One region of the Paractinoplanes brasiliensis genome, then DNA from elsewhere that is predicted to be linked to it. Evidence: riboswitches for the same ligand, from Rfam matches in the RefSeq annotation. Region 1 holds a riboswitch; the other holds the start of a gene.

The links. A riboswitch is a leader RNA that binds a small molecule or an ion and turns the genes downstream of it on or off. The one in region 1 is predicted to bind cyclic di-AMP.
Region 2: it holds a riboswitch for cyclic di-AMP, as region 1 does, so the genes downstream of both, C8E87_RS06810 (C40 family peptidase) here and C8E87_RS09725 (C40 family peptidase) in region 1, are expected to answer to the same signal.

Annotation. Positions count from the first base shown of each region.
Region 1 covers NZ_SNWR01000001.1:2,212,650-2,219,774, reverse strand. The annotation lists gene C8E87_RS09745 (nucleotidyltransferase) at 1-265, opposite strand, end outside; gene C8E87_RS09740 (dTMP kinase) at 436-1,152, shown strand; gene C8E87_RS09735 (SDR family NAD(P)-dependent oxidoreductase) at 1,158-1,853, opposite strand; gene C8E87_RS09730 (sigma-70 family RNA polymerase sigma factor) at 2,442-3,443, shown strand; gene C8E87_RS09725 (C40 family peptidase) at 3,530-4,447, opposite strand; cyclic di-AMP (ydaO/yuaA leader) riboswitch at 4,505-4,631, opposite strand; gene C8E87_RS09720 (DUF3817 domain-containing protein) at 4,798-5,118, opposite strand; gene C8E87_RS09715 (hypothetical protein) at 5,132-5,539, opposite strand; gene C8E87_RS09710 (DUF6158 family protein) at 5,629-5,868, shown strand; gene C8E87_RS09705 (DUF1360 domain-containing protein) at 5,880-6,401, shown strand; gene C8E87_RS43570 (hypothetical protein) at 6,437-6,592, opposite strand; gene C8E87_RS09700 (hypothetical protein) at 6,610-6,810, opposite strand.
Region 2 covers NZ_SNWR01000001.1:1,604,390-1,611,514, forward strand. The annotation lists gene C8E87_RS06790 (peptidoglycan D,D-transpeptidase FtsI family protein) at 1-484, opposite strand, end outside; gene ftsL (cell division protein FtsL) at 491-1,513, opposite strand; gene rsmH (16S rRNA (cytosine(1402)-N(4))-methyltransferase RsmH) at 1,510-2,568, opposite strand; gene mraZ (division/cell wall cluster transcriptional repressor MraZ) at 2,857-3,288, opposite strand; gene C8E87_RS06810 (C40 family peptidase) at 4,121-4,939, opposite strand; cyclic di-AMP (ydaO/yuaA leader) riboswitch at 4,946-5,124, opposite strand; gene C8E87_RS06815 (MurT ligase domain-containing protein) at 5,584-6,804, shown strand; gene C8E87_RS06820 (type 1 glutamine amidotransferase) at 6,794-7,125, shown strand, end outside.

The DNA.
Region 1 (7,125 bases):
CCACCATCCGGTCCTCGTCGTAGACCTTGACCAGCCAGTCCTCCGGCGGCTGCTCGGTGCGGAAGCCGACCTTGGCCAGCTCGGCCAGGGCCTGGTCCTTGTCCTGCTCACGCAGCAGGAAGTCGACGTCGTGGTCGCTGGAGTGCCCGCCGTGCGCGTAGACCGCGAAACTGCCGCCGAGGGCGAACGGTATGCCGGCGCTCTTCAAGGTGGAGGCGACCATCTTGAGTGTCCCCGCCAGCCCCTCGTCCACCCGGTGCGGCATGGTGTTTCCCCCTGTCGACGTGTGCGGTTCGATGTCGGATACGACTACCCGGGCCGCCTCTGATTGAATCGCCACCCCTGCGAATCACCGGACAAAACCCCATTTTGGTACGCCGGACCCGCCGTTCGCTTGAGAACAGCGCGTGCGCCCGCCCGTTACCGTTGGATGGCATGACGCACGGCAGGGTTCCGGCCCCCGGCATGATCGCCCTGGTCGGCATAGACGGCTCGGGCAAGACCACTCAGGCCCACCGCCTGGCACGCGAGTTGAGCGCCGCGGGTGTGCGTGCCGCCTATCGCCGCAACGCGGGCGGCCGCCACTGGTTCGGGCGCCTGGCCCGGCTTTTCGGCAAGAGCGACGGCGACGCTCTGCTCGGCCGCCGCGGCATGCTCGCCGTCGAGTCGGTGCTGCGCTGGCTGGCCATTCTGCGCACGCTTCTGCGCCGTGCGGTCACCGGCGGCACGGTCGTGATGGACCGCTACGCCTTCTGTCAGTACGCGAGCCTGCGGGCCCGGTCGGCGAAACCGGCCGCCGAGCGCCGCGCGCGACTGGCCTACCGGTTGTTCCGCGCCCCCGACGTCACGTTCTTCCTCGACGTCGACCCGCAGGTGGCTCGCGACCGGATCGACGCTCGGGGCTACGACAGCGAGACGCTGGACTACCTGGCCGCGGCGCGCGCCGCCTATTACTCCTTGCCCGAGTTCGCGACGTTCGTGGTGATCGACGCGAACGGCACCCCCGACCAGGTGTCCGCGGCGATCCACGCGCACCTGGCCGGGCGGGCGGCGCCCGATCCGGGCCACTCGGTGCGCAGCATGATCGTCGCCGGCGGCCCGCTCGTGGCCGCTCTGGCCGTGGCCGGTGAGCAGTTCACCGAGACGCTCTGAGCCCGTTACGCCCGGCCGTACACCGGGATCTGGGCGCCGCTGGTGGGCGCGGACGCCTCCGACGCCAGGAACAGGATCGTGGGCGCGATCTGCTCGGGGCGCACCCACTTGCCGAAGTCGGCGTCGGGCATCGCGGCCCGGTTGACCGGGGTGTCTATCACGCTGGGCAGCACCGTGTTGCAGCGCACGTTCTTCGACCTGTACTCCACGGCGACCGAGGCGGCGAAGGCGAGCACGGCGGCCTTGGAAATCGCGTACGCCGAGCCGCCGGGGAAGGGCGACAACGCCGTACGGGAGGACACGCAGACGATGCTGCCGCCGCCGGCCTCGACGAGGTGGGGCAGGGCGGCCTGGGTGACGAGATAGGTCGGGCGCAGATTCTGGTCGAGCTGTGCCACGAGCCCCGCGTACGGAGCGTCCGCGATCAGGGGGCCGGTGGCGAACCCGCCGACCAGGTTGATCACCGCGCGCAACGGCGCCTCGGGGCCCCGCGCTGTCACGGCGGCGGTGACGGCCGTGGTGACTTCCGTCTCATCGGTGAGATCGGCCACCAAAGGCACGGCCCCCTCGGGCAGTTTGCCGACCGACCCGGCGCGTACGGGGGTGACCACACGCCACCCCTCGGCGATGAAGGCCGTCACTACGGCGACCCCGAGGCCACCCGTTCCACCCGTGATCAGAGCCGTGCGCCCGTTCCCCATGACGCCCATCGTGCCCCTCCCGCGATCATCAGCACTGTGTTGTTCGTCACCTCAACATCCGGATGGGGCGCCGGCGCCGAACCGTTGTCAGAGGGGCGTCACTCGCAGGGAGGTCACCCGGGTGGGCTAGTGATCTGCGCTGCCGCGTGCCGCATTGTGGCAGGTGGTCCCGTTTCGGTGGTGCGTCGGGATCTTTTTGTGGTGTCTTTTGTTTCAAGCCCGGCCCGAAGCTGTCGATCCAGCACATGAACCTGGCGCGCCCAAGCAACGTACTGGGTGGTGACGGACGTCCCAAGGTCATTGGTGATGGGCGTCGCTGTGAGGGACGAGGGGCCGATGGTGTCATGAGACTTGCAACGGGTATGCCTCTGTCGGAGCGACCGCCACCGGTCGCGCGACCGAATGCCGGATGGCACGAGCCACCGGGCACGAAAGCCCTGTACAGGAAGTACGCATGCGGCTCTCAGCCTTCCCCCAGGCATTCGTGACACTTTCGATCCACCAGCCGGAATCAGTACAGGCAGCCAATTGTTGTGTAGATGCCAGTAACCGCAATGTGCGAACTGCGGACGTTACGGGGAGGAACTGATGGATACAGGTATCGCCCGTAACGGGGTTAGTGAAGGCAATGAGGGGACCGTGGGCAACGTGGAGAAGAACACCGTGATGCGGACCGACCAGGTCGCCGAGGAGCGCGACCTCGTTGGCGTCTACCTGCACGAGATCTCCCGGACTCCGCTGCTGGACGCCGCACGGGAGGTCGAGCTCTCCAAGGCAATCGAGGCGGGCCTCTATGCCGAGCACCTGCTCGACAGCGGCGAGGTCCGGCGCGGTGTGAGCCGGGAGGAACTGGAGCGCCTGGTCTCCGAGGGCCAGAAGGCCAAGGACCTGTTCATCCGGGCCAACCTGCGACTGGTGGTGTCGATCGCCCGGCGCTACGTGCGTTCCGGCATGCCGATGCTCGACCTGATCCAGGAGGGCAACACCGGTCTCGTCCGCGCCGTCGAGAAGTTCGACTACGAGCGCGGCTACAAGTTCTCGACGTACGCCACCTGGTGGGTGCGCCAGGCGATCAGCCGGGCCATCGCCCAGCAGGAGCGCACCGTGCGCCTGCCCGTCCACCTGGTCGAGGACGTCAACCGGATGCGTAACGTGACCCGCCAGCTCGTCCGTGAGCTCGGCGGCGACCCCGAGCCCGAGCAGGTGGCGGCCGCTCTCGGCGTGACCGTCGAGCGCGTCAACGAGCTCACCCGCTGGGCCCAGGACACGGTGTCGCTCGACACCCCGGTCGGCGACGACGGCGACACCAACCTCGGTGACCTGGTCGCCGACAGCGACGCCCCGTCACCGGAAGAGATCGTGCTGACCGCCCTGGAGCGCCAGCGCATCGAGGGGCTGCTCAACCACCTCGACGACCGGTCGGCCGGCATCATGCGGGCCCGCTACGGCCTCGAGGACGGCCGCGAGCACTCGCTGACCGAGGTGGCCTCGCGGTTCTCGCTGAGCCGCGAGCGGATCCGCCAGCTCGAGATCCAGGCGCTCGGCCGGCTGCGCGAGCTGGCCCGGGCCGAGGGCCTGCAGGCCGCCTGACGTTCCACCCCGCATCACCCCCCGTTACTCACAGACGCGAAAGGCCGGTACCCGAGTCGGGTACCGGCCTTCTCCGTGCGTGGGCCCTAGACGACTCGTCCGTACCCGTACGGGGTCATGATGTTGATCGTGCGCTTCTTGACCACCGTGCCGGCGCGCGGCGCGTCGATGATCTGACCGTCGCCGACGTAGATCGCCACGTGCCCGAGGCTGCGATAGAACACCAGGTCGCCCGGCTTCAGGTCGTCGCGGCTGATGCGTTTGGTCTCGCTCCACTGCGACTTGGTCTGGTGCGTCAGCGACTTGCCCGCCGCCCGCCACGCCGCCGAGGTCAGGCCGGAGCAGTCGTAGCTGCCCGGACCGCCCGCGCCGAACAGGTACGGCTTGCCGATCTGGTTGTACGCGAACGTGACAGCGATGCCGGCCTTGCCGGAGATCTCCGGGATCGGGCCGTCGTACTTGCTGCCCGACTCCTGCGCCTGGCCGAACGCGACCTCACGCATCTCGAAGAGCTTCTTGAGGTCCTTCTGGATCGCCGCCTTCTGCGTCGACAGCGCCCGCAGCTGGGCGGTCTGCTTGGTCTGGGTCGCCTTGAGGGCGGCCTGACGCTCGTTGAAGCTCTGCGTCGCCTCGGTGTACGTGTCGATGTCGCGCTGGTTGGCCCGGGTCAGCATGTCGAGGTAGCTCATGCGGTCCATGAGGCCGTCCTGTGTGCCCGACAGCAGCGCGCTCATCGGTCCGACCCGGCCCTGCTTGTAGGACGTGGTCGCCAGGTTGCCGACCTGGGCGCTCGCGACCTTGAGCGCGGCCTGAGCGGGGGCCAGAGACGCCTGCAGCTTCTTGGCGTCGGCCTGGGTCTTCTTCAGGGCCACGTTCATCGCGTTGTACTGCTCGGTGACGTCCTCGAGCTTGTCGGACGCCGTCTCGATCTGTTTCTTGAGCTCCGTCTCGGACGGCGCCGCTTGCGCGGGCGTCAGGAAGGAGCCGGTGATCGCGGCAGCCATCGCCGCGACGACGAGGACCCGAAGCCTCGTACGGGGGTGGGGCACCGGTCAGTGGCCTTTCTTCCGCCTGGCCGCCTACCGGGTCAGCTGACGGGCTCGGGCGGGAAGAAGGCCCTACCGCGCTGACGCGGATTCGCCCCGGGAACGTGGTTCCCCGGCTCAATCGATTCGGCGGCGTTGGCCGGCGCCACCAGGGGGAGTGGCTGCGGACCGAACCAACCGGATCAACCTATCGGCGAAAGATTCAAATGCAAGGGGTCACAGAGTGATTTAAGACAATGGACCGCTTTGCGTGAATGATCCCGATAGCAGCTAGTAATTCGACGGAAGCAATGCGTCGAACTCGGCTGTCAAACTGGACTTTTCGCCGGCTCCTCGGCCGGCACCCATTCCCGGCTCACTTTACGCTCGGCCCAGAACGACAGGAACGGGACAGTGCCCGAGAGCATCACCAGCAGCATCCGGCCGAACGCCCAATGCGCACGGCGGGACAGGTCGAACGTCGCCACCAGATAGACCATGAACAGGAAACCGTGCGCGGGGCCGACCGCCTCGACGACGACCGGGTCGTCGCCCAGATACTTCAGCGGCATGCCCACCACGACGAGCGCGACCAGGACCACGCCGACGATCCACGCGATGATCCGATAACGGGTCAGGGCACCCTTCACGATCGTTCTTTTCCTATCCGGGATAGTCGCTCGGGCGGGCGCCGGGGGTGGCGTTCAGCCAGGCGAGATAGTCGTTGTACGCGGTGAGCTCGGGGTCGTCCTCCGGCGTGGAGGACTGAGTGGCCACGCGTACCGGCCGGCCGACGGTAACAGCCGAACCTGGGAGCCTTTCGCCCGCGGCAGCCTGCGGCTCCTCGGCCTTCACGAGGCGGCCCTTCTTGCGGGCGAGCTGGACCTCGCGCCACCAGAGGAACACGACGAAGGCCGCGAACACCGGCCACTCGAACATGTAACCCCAGCTGATCGAGTTGCCCTCCTGCGCACGGCTGAACTGCCACCAGCCCAGCACCAGGCAGCCCGAGGCGAGAACCAGTGCCAGGACGTGGCGGGCGATCCACGCCGGGGTCCACAGGCCCTTCATGGCCACCAAGCGTACCGGCGGGGGTTTGCTGACCGTCGGCACGGGCATCTCGGTAGGACGCTGAGGCCCGTTCCGACCGGAGGTGCACCATGACCGACGCAGGTGACGCTCCGCTGATGGAGACCGGCATTGATCCGGCCACCTTCGGCGACGACGACCTGTTCCGCGAGCTAGCCAGCCTCTACCGCACCCGCCTGGCCACCCTGCGTCACGGCCCGGACGCGGCGCTGAGCAACCACTTCAAGCGGACCGCCGAGCTCGAGACCGAGTACATCACCCGCTATCCCAGCCGGGAGGTCGACCCCGACCGGCTCACTCAGGACTTTTAGGGGTTCCCTTGATGCAGTCGCTGCGCGCCCGGATGTCGCGCGTCGGGCAGTCCTACGCCCCGCACGAGCACCGCCCGCTGGGTGGCTACGCCGTCGCGATGGGTGCCTTCGGAACGCTGGCCGCCTCACTCGCCGTCGCGGCCAAGGTCACCGGCAAGGCCGTACCGACCCGTCCCTCCACCGCCGACGTGGTGCTGCTGTCGCTGGCCACCCACAAGCTGAGCCGGCTGCTGGCGAAGGACTCGGTGACCAGCCCGCTGCGGGCGCCCTTCACGCGGTACACCGAGCCGGCCGGGGCCGCCGAGCTCAACGAGGAGGTCCGCCACCACGAGAGCTCGGTCAAGCACGGGATCGGCGAGCTGGTGACCTGCCCGTTCTGTCTGGCCGTGTGGGTCGCCACGGGACTGACCGGCGGGCTCGTGCTGGCGCCGCGGCTGACCCGGCTGGCCGCGGTCACGCTGACGGCCACGGCGGTCTCCGACTTCCTGCAGCTGGGCTACGACGTGGCCAAGCGCGCCGCCGAGGGGGACTAGGCCCGGGCTCTCCTCACTGCCCGGGCCGTCTCCCGTCAGGGTGGGCCGTCCTTCTCCAGGCCGGCCCAGCCCTCGGGGCTCTCGGGCTCGGCGTGGTCGTCCTGGCCGGCGGTGACGTCGTCGTCGACGGTCGTGGTGGCGTGCTCGCCGGCGAAGTCCTCCTGCTCGTCCGGGTCGCCGATCGGCTCCATCCCGGCCTCCTCTTTCGTCAGATCTCCAGGGCCCGTAGCGCCTCGGCCGCCTCGTCCTGGGCGTACTCGCCCTCCGGCAGCGCGTCGACCCGGGTCAGGGCCAGGGCCGGAAGGTCGGCCGCGATCGCCCGTCGCTGCAGGTCGGCGCTGCTCAACCGCTCCTGCCCGTCGTAGGCGTCGTCCAGGAACGCGTCCAGCTCGCGAATCTCGTCGGTCACGGACTCCGGGCTACCCTCCACGCGGTCGCCGAAACGCTGTGGTCGGCGTCACATTCGCTAACGGAATCATGGGTGGGGGCCGACCGTTGATGACAGATGTCGGTGTGCCCAGTGTCCCCGGGCCTCACCCATTGCCTTCACGGAATACCGTCCGGCTGGAGCCGTGTTGAGCCACTCGCCGCGAGGCGACCTGCACACCGACATCTGCGCCGCCTTCGGGTCCAGCCCGGGGGCGGCGTTCCCTTTCACCCCATGGTTACCTGCCCAGGCCCTCTCCGCCCGGTGTTTCTGTCATGTCACGACGGGTAGTCGATC
Region 2 (7,125 bases), 610 kb from region 1:
TCGTCCGGGCCGGCTTCGAGGCAGTGGTGCGAGCCCGCTCGCGGTCGGCGACGACCCGCCCACCCGGACGGCGCGCGGGACGGAACTCGTCCTCGTCGTCCTCGACCTCGGGTCGCCGGCTGCGGGGTGGCTGCTTCTTCTCGGGCGTCCGCCGTTCGCTCTTCTCCGGCGTCCTGCGCTCGGGCCGGGTGGGCGGCGGCTCCTCCGTCGTCGAGCGGCCGCGGCGCGGCGGCTGACCGCCCTCGAGCACCTGCAGCGCGCGTCGGAACGGATCGGACGTGCGCCCGGCCCGTGGCGACCGGGTGCGCTGGTCGCGCTCGGCCACGGTACGCCCGCGCGGGGTGTAGGCCCGCGCGTCGCCGATGCCCCCGAAGCCGCGGCTCGGCTTCGGGGTGTCGTCGCCCTCGGCGGGCAGGTCACGAGACGTGCCGCGCCGGGGCTGAGCGCCCCGGCGCGGAGGAACGTCGTCGGCTCGCGGCGGCATCGCCGGTTACCGCCCGGTGCCGCCGGCGGGCGAGATGTTCTCGCCGCCCTTGTCGGTCACCGCGTCGGGCTGCGTGATCGAGGGCGCGCCCCGCACCGGCTTCGGCACCCGAATGATCTTGCCGTCGGGCAGCCGCAGCTGGGCCACGTCCTGGATGTCGGCACGGACCAGGCCGAGCCGGCGGGCCGCGGCGTCCAGGTTGCCGATGCTGGACGCCTCGACCAGCTGGTTGTCCAGGTCCTGCCGCTGGTTCTCCAGCGCGGTGTTCTGGTTCTGCAGGTCGGCGATGCGGAACGAGTTCTCGTTGGTCTTCGTGTTGATCAGCAGGATGCCCAGCACCCCGACGATCACCACGCCGATCACGCCCGCCACGAACGGCGCCCGCGGTCCACCGTGGATCGGCGGCGGCGGCGCAACCCGCAGACGCGGCGCCCCCGGCTCGTCCCCCGTCACACGCAGCGGCTCGGCGGTCACCTCGATCTGCAACGCGGCGGCGCCGTCCACGGGAGCCTCAACCGCCCGGCGCCCCCGGCCCGGCATCAGGGGCTTACTGCTCTTACCCCGTACGCCCTCGGGGCCGCGGCCGCCCGCACGCACCTTACCGGTGTCCCCCGCCTTGGCCCGTACGCCCGTGTCGCGCGCCTTGGCCCGCACACCCTCGCTGTCGCGCGCCTTGGCCCGCACACCCTCGGTGTCCCGCGTCCTTTCGCGTCCGGCCCGATCGCGGCTCGTGCGGCCCGGCCGCTCCTCACGACCCGGCCGGTCGTCGCGCGTCCCCCGGCGCTCGTCCCGCTCGCGGCGCGCCTCGGCCGGCGTCCGCGCGTCGTCCCCGCCCCGGATCCCTGACCGGCGCGTGTCGGAACGGCGTGGTTCGCCGTCCTCGGCTCCGGCGAAGTGCCGCGCCCCCCGGCCGGCACTTCCCGGGGCCTGCGCATCGCGGCTCGACCCTGTGTCACGCCGACCGGTGCCCGGACGGCGCTCTTCCGCGGCCCGGCCCCCCGACCGCGGCGCGTTGGCGCGCTCGCTCATGCTCTCCCCTCCCCCTCTTCACGTTCCCCCGGGCGTAACCGCCCTTGTCCCCCGTGCGTTGTAGTCATTCGGGGCCGTTCGCGGGCGGCCCCGGGTGTTCCGTTGCGGTCGAGACGCTCGACCGCGCGCAGCTTCACCGAAGCTGCCCGCGGGTTGTCCGCGACCTCCTGCTCGCTGGGCGGCTCCGACCCCCTTGTCAGCAGCCGCAGTGTCGGACCTGTCCCGGGCAGTTCGACCGGCAGGTCGATCGGCCCGGTGCTGCGCGTCCTCGCGGTGAACGCGCGCTTGACGATCCTGTCCTCCAAAGATTGGTAGCTCATCACCACAAGTCGCCCGTTGGGCGCCAATGCGTCCAAAGCCGCCGGGATGGCGGCCTCGAGCGTGGCGAGTTCGCCATTTACCTCAATACGTAGTGCCTGAAACGTTCTCTTCGCGGGATTTCCACCCGTTCGTCGCGCGGCGGCCGGGATCGCGTCCTTGACCAGCTCGGCCAGCCGTGCCGTCGACGTGATCCGGCCCTTCTGCCGCTCGCGGACGATCGACGAGACGATGCGTGTGGCGAACTTCTCTTCCCCGTACGCCCGCAGGATGCGTACGAGATCACCCGGCTCGTACTCGTTGACGACCTGCTCGGCGGTGAAGCCGGAGGTCTGGTCCATCCGCATGTCGAGCGGCGCGTCCTGTGCGTACGCGAAACCGCGGTCGGCCTCGTCGAGCTGCAGCGAGGAGACACCCAGGTCGAACAGGCCACTGTGGAACGCGGCCAGATCGAGCTCGTCGAGCACCCGGGGCAACTCGTCGTAGACGGCGTGCACCAGCCGCACCCGTTCGCCGAACCGCGCGAGCCGGTGCCGTGAGTGCGCCAGCGCCTCGGTGTCGCGGTCGAGCCCGACCAGCGTCACCTGGGGATAGCGCTCGAGAACCGCCTCGGCGTGACCGCCCAGGCCCAGCGTGAAGTCGACATGCACGGCACCGGGCAACCGGAGTGCGGGGTCGAGCAGCTCGAGGCAGCGCTCGAGCAGCACCGGCACGTGTGTGCCGCGAAGCTCCCCCATGTCGACCCCCATCGCCCCACTCCGACTGTCACGCGCGTCCTGCCCGGCACCGACCTGCCGGTTGTTCGTGCCGACGCCCGCGCACGTCACCCGTTCCGCGGCACATCCCGGACGCCCGCCCGTACCGCCAGATCCCCATCCGCTCGTGCCCGTTGCCAATCGGGCTCGCCCTTGGCCGGACACGCGCCTGGCGCCGGGGAAGAGGCGCCAGGAGCGGGAGCGGCTGGAGATCTCGCAGTACGGAAGCGGCAGCGCCCGGGCCTTCGCGGGCCCGTCCGGGTGCCGTGCCTACAGTCCGCCGGGCAGCACCCCCTCTTCGATGTCGGCGAACTCGTCTTCGCTCGCCGCGAGGTAGTCCTCCCAGGACTGCTTGTCCCAGATCTCCACACGAGTGCTCGCGCCGATGACGACGAGCTCTCGATCGAGGGCCGCATATGCCCGGAGGTGACCCGGGATGGTGACCCGCCCCTGCTTGTCCGGGACCTCGTCGTGCGCGCTGGCGAAGAAGACCCGGCTGTAAGCCCGGGCCGCCTTGTTCGTCACCGGCGCCTCCCGCAGCTGGCCGGCGATGCGCTGGAACTCGGGCATCGGAAACACGTACAAGCAGCGCTCTTGCCCCTTGGTGATCACGACACCTCCCGCCAGCTCATCACGGAACTTCGCCGGAAGGATCAGCCGCCCCTTGTCGTCGAGGCGCGGAGTATGCGTGCCGAGAAACATCGGCCCCTTACCCCCTGCCCCGGGCGGTTCGCGGTCCGCCTGTCAACTCGGGCCGGCAGGCCCCTCAGGTCTGGTTCGACTTCGGCCCTGCCACTGCACTCCACTCTACTCCACTTCCCTCCACCCGCAAGCCGAATGAGCAGGGTCGCGAACCCGATTCGCACACGAAACCCCAGCTCAACGAGGTGGTCACGAAGTGGAGGGCAAGGGCATGATCAACGAGGTCCGGTTTCCGACATCCTCCCGGCCACCCTGTCAAGAACCACCCTGAACACGCCCAAAACCCCCAGACGGCCACGTTGTCAACCCCCACCGGGGAGGAAAGTGGAGCTCTCAGGGGGCTGCGGCCGGAGCGGCAATCCGGCGCCAACGCTGCAAGTACGGGCAGAGCTCGGCACAGACGTGGACCGGGTACAGAGGAACGCCGGGCCGCGTGGGGCGGCCCGGCGTTCCGGGGACGAGCTGCAAGCCAAGCGCCGGCCGCAGAGGCGGGCCGCGGGGATGAGCGACCGGGACAGGCCAGCCGTGGGGATTACGGTTCCGGGGCAGAGCCAACCCCGGGGATGTGACTCACGGCAGGCCGGCCATGGGGCTCCGGCTCAATGATCGGGAGCCGTGCGGAGGAGACCAGTCCGCAGGGCGGGACCGGGTGGGGGCACCGGGGATGTCCCGGCCGGAACGGGTCCATGACGGGGCGGGACCGCTCGGCAGATCCGGACCCCACGCGTACGGAACAAGGAGCGTGACCCGACCGGGCAGGAGTGACCCGCGACCGCCTCGGGGGAACGAGCAAGCGGGACGCACCCGAACCGGGCGCGTCCCGCTCAACTCGTCAGACCAGGCGGCGAACCACGTAGTTCGAGCCGTACATCTTGCGCTTGGACACCCGCGCGCCGGTGTGCGGGGAGTCGTACATGTATCCGCTGCCGGCGTAGATGCCGACGTGGCTACCGTACGAGCCGCTACGGAAGACGATCAGGTCGCCGATCTGCTTCTTGCCCTTGGCGATCGACTTGCCGTACTTCTGCTGCGAGTTGGCCTTGTGCGGCAGCTTCTTGCCGACGGCCTTCTTGTAGACCCACATCGTGTAGCCCGAGCAGTCGAACCGGCTGGGGCCGGCCGCGCCGAACTTGTACAGCGAGCCGACGTGCTTCTTCGCCTCGTTGATGATCTTCGTGCGGGCCGGGACCGACTTCGGCTTGACGGTGACCGAGAACTTGCCGCCGGCCACCGCCTTGTAGGTCGGGGTGCCCACGTAATAGGCGCGAACCGCGCCGCTCACGTGGGGTTCACCGGTAAGCGTGACGCTGCCGGTCTTGCCCAGCGCCTTGGCCGACAGGTTGACCCACTTGCTCTTGCGGAGCGCCTGCAGGCGGACGGTCCCCGAAGTGATCACCTTGCCGTTGGCCGGGTTGATGTACTTCGCGGTGACCTTGATCTTGCCGCCGTACGTGACGGATCGCGTGGAGATGGAGCTGCGGACCGACGGCTTGACCTTCGCCTTGGCGGCAGCCGCCGCGGTGACGATCGGGGCCGCGCCGGCGGGCGAGGGGGCGATCAGCTGGCCTGCGCAGAGGCAGAGACCCAGCGACAGTGCGATGGCGCCGGCGCCGATCGAACGGCGGCCACGGCTCGAACTGTGTTCGTGCACGGTAGAGATGTCCCTCCGGCACGCCTGCGAGGTTAGCTGTCGGGTTCGGGCGGGAAGGTGTGCCCGGTCGCTCACGCGACTTCACCCCAAGGTTCTCCGTGCTCGCCATCGGAGCGGATGGCGCGGAGTGGACCGGTGATGGTTCCCCCGTCCCTGCCCCCGTATGCCTTCGTTGGTTGTAACTGGTGCGGGTGGTCGCTTCGACCGGCCCGGGGCAGGGCTCGGCGTGAACCAGGTCGTCGCGAGCCGGGCAGCGGGTGCTCCCGGCCAGACCTTGCTACACCGATTCCGGGCGGCCCGGGGGAACCGATTCAGTAACAGAGCGTGTTTGGCACAGAGAGTGGTGTCCGATTTGTTACCAGGAGCTGAGAAATGCCATTACGGCTCGTAAGTGCCGAATTACCGAGCGTCTAAGGTTACGGGTGAATCAGAACACATATTTCTTCACGACCATTCGGGTGACGCAGGCCGCAATTTCACTCTTCCGCCGTTCAAACCTTTCTCACCGGCCAAAATGGTTTCCGCCGAATGGTTGATCTCAATGCGACTCCGGATCCGGCCGTACGGGTGCCGGGAACCGGACTCTCGGCAACTCGACGTGACAGCCGGGTCCGGTACCCTCGTCTTCCGTGACGGACGGGAAGATGCCTCTGCGGGCCAAGGTCGCGACCTCGGTGTCGAAAACGGCGGCCGCGCTCTCCAGGGCCGCGGGCCGCGGCGACGGCTCGGTCATCGGCGGCTGGATCGGCCTCAAGATCGATCCCGACCTGCTGCGCAACCTCGCCGCCGGACGCGCGATCGCGCTGATCTCGGGCACCAACGGCAAGACCACCACGACCCGGCTGGCCGCCGCCGCGCTCGGCGTGCTCGGCCCGGTCGCCACCAACGGCTTCGGCGCCAACATGCCCACCGGGCACACGTCGGCCCTGGCCAAGGCGGGTTCGACGCCGTTCGCGGTGCTCGAGGTCGACGAGCACTACCTGGCCCGGGTGATCGACGAGACCAACCCGCGCGTGGTGGCGCTGCTCAACCTCTCGCGCGACCAGCTCGACCGGGCCAAAGAGGTCGCGATGATGGCCCAGATGTGGCGCACCGCGCTGGCCGGGCACCCCGACATCTCGGTGGTGGCCAACGCCGACGACCCGATGGTGGTCTGGGCGGCCCGCGGCGCGTCGCACCTCACCTGGTTCAGCGCCGGCCAGCGCTGGACGGACGACTCGTGGGTGTGCCCCGAGAGCGGTGATCCGATCGAGCGCGCCAACGGCGACTGGTGGTGCACCGGCTGCTCGCTGCGCCGCCCGCAGGCCCAGTGGCGCGTCGAGGACGACGGCGTCATCGACCCGCGCGGCGACTGGCACCTGGTCAAGCTGCAGCTGCCCGGCACGGTCAACCTGGGCAACGCGGCCACCGCGCTGGCCGTGGCAGCCGAGTTCGGCGTACGCCCGATCGAGGCGCTCCCCCGGCTCGCCACGGTGGCCTCGGTCGCCGGCCGGTACGCGCAGGTCGACCGCGAGGGCCGCAACATCCGCCTGCTGCTGGCCAAGAACCCGGCCAGCTGGCTGGAGGCGTTCGACATGGCCGAGCAGGCGCCGACCCTGCTCTCCATCAACGCCCGCGACCCCGACGGTTTCGACACCTCCTGGCTGTACGACGTCGACTTCTCGCCGCTGCACGACCGGCCGGTGCTGATCACCGGCGAGCGGGCCTTCGACCTCGCCGTACGCCTCGAGGTGAACGGAATCGCCTTCCGGCACGTGTTGAGTTTCGAGGAGGCGATCCGGTCGGTGCCGCCGGGCCGCCTCGAGGTGATCGCCAACTACACGGCGTTCCAGGACATCCGAGCGGAGTTGGACCGTGTCAACTGAGAGCGTCCTGCGCATCGTCTGGATCTATCCGGACCTGCTCTCCACGTACGGCGACCGGGGCAACCTGCTGATCCTGGCCCGGCGCGCGGCCATGCGCGGTATCCCGGTCGAGACCTACTCGGTGCGTTCCGACCAGCCCATGCCCTCGACCGCCGACATCTACCTGATCGGCGGCGGCGAGGACGGCCCGCAGGCCCTCGCGGCCCAGCGCCTGATCAACGACGGCGGTCTGCACCGCGCGGTCAACCAGGGCGCGGCCGTCCTGGCGATCTGCGCCGGTTACCAGCTGTTCGGTCACTCGTTCTTCGCCAAGGGAGCCAA